One region of the Nakamurella sp. genome, then DNA from elsewhere that is predicted to be linked to it. Evidence: riboswitches for the same ligand, from Rfam matches in the RefSeq annotation. Region 1 holds a riboswitch; the other holds the start of a gene.

Region 1 (3,401 bases):
CGGAGCAGTCGAAGGTGTCGGGGCCGACGGCACCCCACACGTAGGGCAGGCCCTGCCGGGACAGGGCGGCCTCCACCGCGATGCCGGCCTGCGCGCTGGGCGCGTGGGCGGCGGCCCAGGCAGCGAACGCCGGGCCGGTGTCGCCGACCGGCGCGGCGTCGTCGGCCAGGCCCGCGCGGTCGCGCTGGGCGGCCTGCTGGGCCTGCCGCGCCACGGAGGCGGAGTCGAGGTTGGCGGCTTCCTGGGCGGCGACCGCGGCGTCGATGTCGGAGGTCGACAGCTGGGCGAACGCGAGCTGGTACACCGCGATCTCGCCCTGCAGCTGGGCCTGACCGGTGTCCAGCGCGTCCCGGGCCGCCTGGGCGTCCGCGGTGGCCTGGTCGGCGGCCTGCTTGGCCGCACGGGCCTGGCCCTCGGCGACCTGGGCGGCGGCGCGCGCATCCGCGGCGGCCTGCCGGGCGGCCAGCGCCCCGGACAGGGTCTGCTGCTGGTCGGTGGCGACCTGGCCGAGCGACCCGGCCTGGTCCAGGTAGGCCTGCGGGCTGCCCGCGGTGAGCAGCACGGACAGGTCGTCGGTCCGCGCCCCGCGGAAGCTGGCGTTGGCGAAGGCGTCCACCTTGGCCTGGAACTGCGCGACGACGGCGTCCGCGGCGGCGACCTTCTGCTGCTCGGCGGACGTGCGGTCGGCGGCGGCGGCGAGCGCGGCGGCCGCGGCGTCGGACTGGGCCTTGGCCGCGTCGACCGCGGCCTGGGCGGGCAGCACCTGCTCGTTGTACGACTCGGACCGGCGGGCGGCGTCGAGCCAGGACTGCTTGGCCTCCTCGGCGGTGGCCGGGACGGCCACGGCCGGGGCGGGCTGCTCGGCGGCGGGCTGGGCCGGCTGCTCGGCGGCGGCCGGCTGGGCCCCGTCGGCGGAGATGGGCGACCGGACCCCGGGATCGGCGGCGGCCGGCAGCGCGGCGACGGTCGAGAGCATCGCGGCGGCGAGCACGACGCCACCGGCCATCCGGTAGACGCGGGCCCGGCGCGGGGTCCGGGTGCGGCCGGGCGGGCCGGCACTGGGTCGTCGGTCGGCGGCGGCACGCAGCAGGGAACCACGGTGGTGCGTCACGGGTACGGCAAGCCCTTCTTCCTTGCCGCCGACCGAGTTAGCTGACGGGTTCGGGCCAGGAAGTAGCCCTACCCGGGCGGACGGGGAGCACCGTGCGGCACGCGTCGTCCCACCCGGGATTCACCCCACACATAACTTGGGTCCCCGGTTCGATGCGATGGCATCGATTAGGCGGTGACCCGGAGGGGTGTCCGTGCGACATCCGCTGCTCCAGGTCACGAATAGATTACGACACCGACACGGATGGCGGCACCCCGAATGCGCATGACCAACCTCTCAATTCGGGCTGACAACGTTATCGATTCACGCGCATTGCACACCGCTTGTGAGCGGTGTCACGCGATCCGGCGGGAACCGATCACCCGATCGGGCGTCGGGGGTCAGCCGGAGAGCAACTCGGCCAGCCGGCCGGCCGATGCGTCCCAGTTCCACGCCTGCGTCACCCAGCGCCGGCCGTTGGCGCCCATCGCCGCGGCCCGGGCCGGGTCGGCCAGCAGATCGGCGATCGCGGTGGCGACCGCCGGCACGTCGCGCCCGTCCACCACGGTGCCGGTGCGGCCCTCCTGCACCGTCTCCGGCGCCCCGCCCGACCGGCCCGCCACCACCGGGAGCCCGGTGGCCGCGGCCTCCAGGAAGACCAGCCCCAGGCCCTCCACGTCGAGCCCGAGCCCGCGGGTGCGGCACGGCATGGCGAACACGTCGGCGGCTGCGTAGTGCGCCGGCAGGTCGGACCACGGCACGGCGCCGGTGAGCCGGACCCGGCCGGCCAGGCCCAGGCGGTCGACCAGACCGGTCAGCCGGGTCCGGTCCGGCCCGTCGCCGACGATCAGCATGCGCGCGTCGGGGGCCAAAGTGCGGATCCGGTCGGCCGCGCGGATCAGCGAGTCCTGGCCCTTGCGCGCCACCAGCCGCGACACCGACACGACCAGCGGGGCCTCCCCCAGCCCGTACCGGCGGCGGATCGCGGCGCGGGCCACGGGATCGGGCCGGTAGGTCTGGGTCAGCACGCCGGGCGGCAGGTACTCCAGGGCCGCCATCGGCCCCAACGCGGAGGCGATCCGCCGGCGGGCGTAGTGACTGACGAACGTCAGCACGTCGTTGACGCGGCCGATCCGGCGCAGTGCCCGCCGGGCGCCCGGCACCATCGACCAGCCGACCTCGTGGCCGTGCGTGCAGGCGACGGTGCGGACGACGCCCTCGGCGCGCAGGGCCGGCGTCAGCAATCCCAGCGGCGCCGCCGCCCCGTACCAGACCGCCCCGATGCCGTGGTCGCGGATCAGCTCGACCGCCCGGGTGCGGACCGCCGAGCCGGGCAGCATCAGCGAGCCGGGATGCCGGTAGACCGGAAAGGGCTGCCGCGCATCGAAGTCCGCGGCGCCGGGCCAGGCCGGGGCGTACACCACCAACCGATCGGCCGGCAGCCGCTGGGCCAGCGCCAGCAGGTAGGACTGGATTCCCCCGGCCCGGGGCGGAAAGTCGTTGGTCACCAACAGCGTTCGCCGCACGAGTGGCGCACCCACGACCCTTCTGCGCACGACCCTGCGGCGCCGGACGGACCCCGGGGCGATCCGCCCCGGGTGGGGCCGAGCCTAGCGGCCCGGCCCGCCGTCGTGGGTCAGCCGGTCACCCGGTGGCCGGTGGCGTTCGGGCCGGCCCCGCTCACCGAGGTGACGTACACCGGACGCGACTCGGTCGAGGCGTGCACGACCTGGCCGTTGCCGATGTACATGGCCACGTGCGAGACCGGCGAGTAGTAGGTGACCAGATCGCCCGGCTGCAACTGGCTCAGCGGCACCGAGGGCAGGCCGGCCTGGCCGCCGGAGGTGCGCGGGATGCTGACGCCGGCCTGCGCCCACGCCCAGGAGGTCAGGCCGGAGCAGTCGAACGCGTTCGGCCCGGCGGCCCCGTAGACGTACGGCGAGCCGACCTTGGACAGCGCGGCGGCCACGGCGACCGCGGCGGCCCCACTGGCGGCCGGGGCACTGGGCGCGGAGCTCTCGCTGGTGGCCGCGGAGGAGTCGGCGATCGCGGTCCGGTCGGAGCGGCTGGCCGCCTGCGGGGCCGGGTCGGCCGCGGCCGGCGCGGCCTCGGCCGCGGCGTTCGCGGCCGCATTGGCCTGCTCCTGCGCGGCGTCGGCGGCGGCGCGCTCCTGCTGGGACAGCGAGTCGTAGAGGGCCTTGTACCGGGCCGCCTCGGCGTCCAGGTCGGTCTTGCGGGCGGTCACGTCGGCGGTCGCCTGCTGCGCACCGGCGGCGGCGGCGTCCGCATCGGCCTTGGCCTGGGTGGCGGC
Region 2 (3,401 bases), on a different contig from region 1:
CCATCAGCGCCGCACCGGAGACGGCACTGACGCCCAGGGCGAGCAGGTAGGGCCGGAACCGCACCCCGGCCGGGTCGAGCAGCCGGATCCTTGCGCGGCGTTCCCAGAGCACGACGGCGGCGAGCGCCGCCGCCGCGCCGGCCAGGCCGGGCCAACCCCACGGGGGCAGCACCGCGCGGGCCGGATCGGGGTTGTAGAGCGCGACGACCAGCAGGCCGAGCGCCAGCGCGAGCAGACCGCCGCCGACGACGTCCACCCCGGCACCGGGCGTGCGGACGCCGGCGGGCACGGTGCGCTGCACGACGAGCATGGCCAGGGCCGCCAGCGGCACGTTGAGCCAGAAGACCCAGCGCCAGCCGTCCGGCTGGAGCTCGGCGAAGAACGGCCAGGACGCGAACAGGCCGGCGACCGCCACCCCGTACAGCGTGCCGAGCACGCTGCCGATCTCCTGCGCGGCGCCGACCGCGCCCAGGGCGCCGGCCCGGCGCGGCTCCGGCCAGAGGTCGGCGACCAGGGCCATGGTGACGGGGAGCAGGGCGCCCCCGGCCACGCCCTGCACCACCCGCCCGGCGATCAGCAGCGGGACGGACCCGGCAGCTGCGGTGATCGCCGACCCGGCGGCGAAGCCGAGCAGACACAGCTGGAGCACCCGCCGGCGACCGAACCGGTCGGACACCTGGCCCAGCAGCGGCATGGCCGCGACGTAGCCCAGGAGGAAGCCGGTGACGATCGGGGTGGCCCGCTCCAGGCGGTTCACCGGAATACCCAGGTCGAGCACCATGTCGACCAGCAGGCCCACGACGACGTAGGCGTCGAGGGCGGCGAGCAGGACCGCCGTGCCGGCCGCGGTCACGGCAATCCGGCGTCCCCCCACGTCCGGATGCTACCGGGCTCGCAGGGGTGTCCGGCCGGGGCCGATCGCGCTGTGGATCGACCCCGGGCGGACCCGGATGCGTCAGGTCACGGAATGCGGATGACCTGGCCCGGGTAGATCAGATCGGGGTCCGGGATGATGTCGGAGTTGGCCTGGTAGACGGCCTCCCAGCCACCGGACACCCCGTTCGCCGCGGCGATCTTGTAGAGGGTGTCGCCCGACACCACGGTGTAGGTGCCGTCGGCGGCGCTGCCCGAGCTGACCGAGGAGGACGACGAGCTGGTGTCGGCGGCGTCCTGGTTCCAGGACCGGCTGCCGCGGGGGCTCGACTGCTCGCTGTCGTTGTCGGTGCTGCGGCTGCCGCGCGAGGCCTGCGAGCTGCTGCTGTCCTGGTTGGAGGACGACGAGGACGACGAGGACGAATCCGAGGACGAGGACGACGAATCCGAGGACGACGAGGACGAGCCGCTCACCGAACGCTGGGTCGGGCCTTCGCCCCCGCCCGCGTACGCGCAGGCCCAGGCGCCCCAGCCCTGGCCGGCCAGGGTCTTCTCGGCGACCGCGATCTGCTGCTCACGAGTGGCCAGGTCGGCCCGGGCGGCATAGTCCTGGCCGCCGTAGGCGTTCCAGGTCGACTGGGAGAACTGCAGGCCGCCGTAGTACCCGTTGCCGGTGTTGATCGACCAGTTGCCGCTGCTCTCGCACTGCGCGACGGAGTCCCAGGTCGAATCCGGCGCGGCGGAGGCGGTTCCGGCGCCCAGGCCGAGGGCGGCGGCGCCGGCGACGACGCCGACGGTGGCGCCCCGGAGGGCGAGGGTGCGAGCCTTGGTGGGCTTGCGATGGCGTGCGACAGTACGACGCGTCATGTGGTTGTTTCCCCTAGCTACGCCTGCGAGGTGAGCTGTCGGGTTCGGGCGCGACCCAGGGCCGCCGCGATGCGGCCGGCGAATGGGTGCAGGGGATCGCCCGTCCGGCCCGCCGAAACGGTGCCGGATTCACCCCAAGGAAGCCGTGCGGCTCCCGAAGTTGGTTTCCCCGCTGCTGTCCTAGCCTTTCTGCGATGACGGTCTCCGGGCCGGAGCGGACAGCACTCGGCGCGTTGGCCCGGAGGGTTGTGGACGTGGTTGCCGGTCGAAAACCCGGCCCAGACAGACGATACGGACCGGTCCGGGAATGTCCAGGGCACCGATCTGGACATAACGGAATGGTAACGATCGACCCGACCAACCGTCGCGGCCCGTTTGCGCTGCTGAACCGGGGTGCACCCGCGGCCGGTCCGGCCCGGAGAGCCGGGCAGGGTCACTCCCCGAAATTCACCCGTTCGGAGCAGTCCACAGCACAGACGCCGGTGGGGCGGCCCACAGCCGTCGCACAGAGTGTGCACCGGCGCCCGGTCGCACCGAAAGACGAGGTACCCGTTGTTTGCCCGGCGAAACTCCGCGTGGTCGGCACGCACCCGGGGAAGACTCAGGGAATGAGCCGTGTGCGCGTCCTGGTGGTGGTCCTGGCCGGCGGTCGCGGTTCGCGGCTGGGGCCGCTCACGACGGGCCGGGCCAAGCCGTCCCTGCCCGTCGGCGGCACCTACCGGCTCATCGACATCGCGCTGTCGAACGCGACGCACAGCGGGCTGGCCGACGTCTGGGTCCTGCAGCAGTACGAGCCCCACCTGCTCGCCGAGCACCTGGCCGGCGGGCGGCCGTGGGACCTGGACCGCACCCGCGGCGGCTTCCGGATCCTCGCTCCCTTCGAGGGCCCGCCGGAGGACGGCTTCGCGTCGGGCAATGCCGACGCCCTGATCCGCAACTGGCCGGTCATCGACGCCTTCGCCCCCGACGTGCTGCTGGTCTGCAGCGCCGACCACCTGCTCACCCTGGACCTGCGCACCGTCATCGCCACGCACCTGGACGCGGCCGCCGACGCGACGGTGGTGACCACCGTCATGCCGCCCGGCACCGACGTCTCCCGCTACCTCGTCGTGCAGGCCGCGGACGGCCGGGTGCGGGCGGTCGACTACAAACCGGACCGACCGTCGGGACGCTGTGTCGGCACCGAGGTGTTCGCCTATCGACCGGACGTCCTGGCCGAGCAGCTGCGCGACCTGCACCGGGACGGCGAACTGGGCGACTACGGCGAGCGGCTGCTCCCCCGGCTGGTCGCCGGGGGCGTCGTCGCCGAGGTCCGGCACGACGGCCACTGGCGGGACCTGGGCACCCCCACCGCCTACCTGGACGGGCAACTGGAACTGCTGCGCGATCGCCCGCCGCTGCGGTTGGACGACCCGGACTGGCCGATCCTGACCTCGATGCCGGTGCGGGGGCCGGCCCTCGTGCGGCGCACGGCCTCGCTGGACCGGGCCGCGCTGTCGCCCGGCGCGGTCGTCGCCGGCGTGGTGGTCAACTCGGTCCTGGGGCCGGGCGTCGTCGTCGAGCGGGGGGCCGAGGTGCGGCACAGCGTGCTGATGGACGACGTGGTGGTCCGGTCCGGGGCCACCGTGGCGCGGTCGGTGATCGCCGAAGGCAGCGTCGTC

What was found. Region 1 has a riboswitch for cyclic di-AMP ahead of ACOJUF_RS07220 (C40 family peptidase). Riboswitches for the same ligand answer to the same signal wherever they lie in the genome.
Region 2: linked by a shared signal. The riboswitch ahead of ACOJUF_RS23230 (transglycosylase family protein) and the one ahead of ACOJUF_RS07220 (C40 family peptidase) in region 1 are both predicted to bind cyclic di-AMP.

The regions. Positions count from the first base shown of each region.
Region 1 covers NZ_JBMDXT010000144.1:3,038-6,438, forward strand. Annotated here, with positions in the region: gene ACOJUF_RS07220 (C40 family peptidase) at 1-1,111, opposite strand, end outside; cyclic di-AMP (ydaO/yuaA leader) riboswitch at 1,124-1,295, opposite strand; gene ACOJUF_RS07225 (glycosyltransferase family 4 protein) at 1,492-2,616, opposite strand; gene ACOJUF_RS07230 (C40 family peptidase) at 2,727-3,401, opposite strand, start outside.
Region 2 covers NZ_JBMDXT010000514.1:2,126-5,526, reverse strand. Annotated here, with positions in the region: gene ACOJUF_RS23235 (MFS transporter) at 1-874, opposite strand, end outside; gene ACOJUF_RS23230 (transglycosylase family protein) at 961-1,740, opposite strand; cyclic di-AMP (ydaO/yuaA leader) riboswitch at 1,746-1,944, opposite strand; gene ACOJUF_RS23225 (glucose-1-phosphate adenylyltransferase family protein) at 2,349-3,401, shown strand, end outside.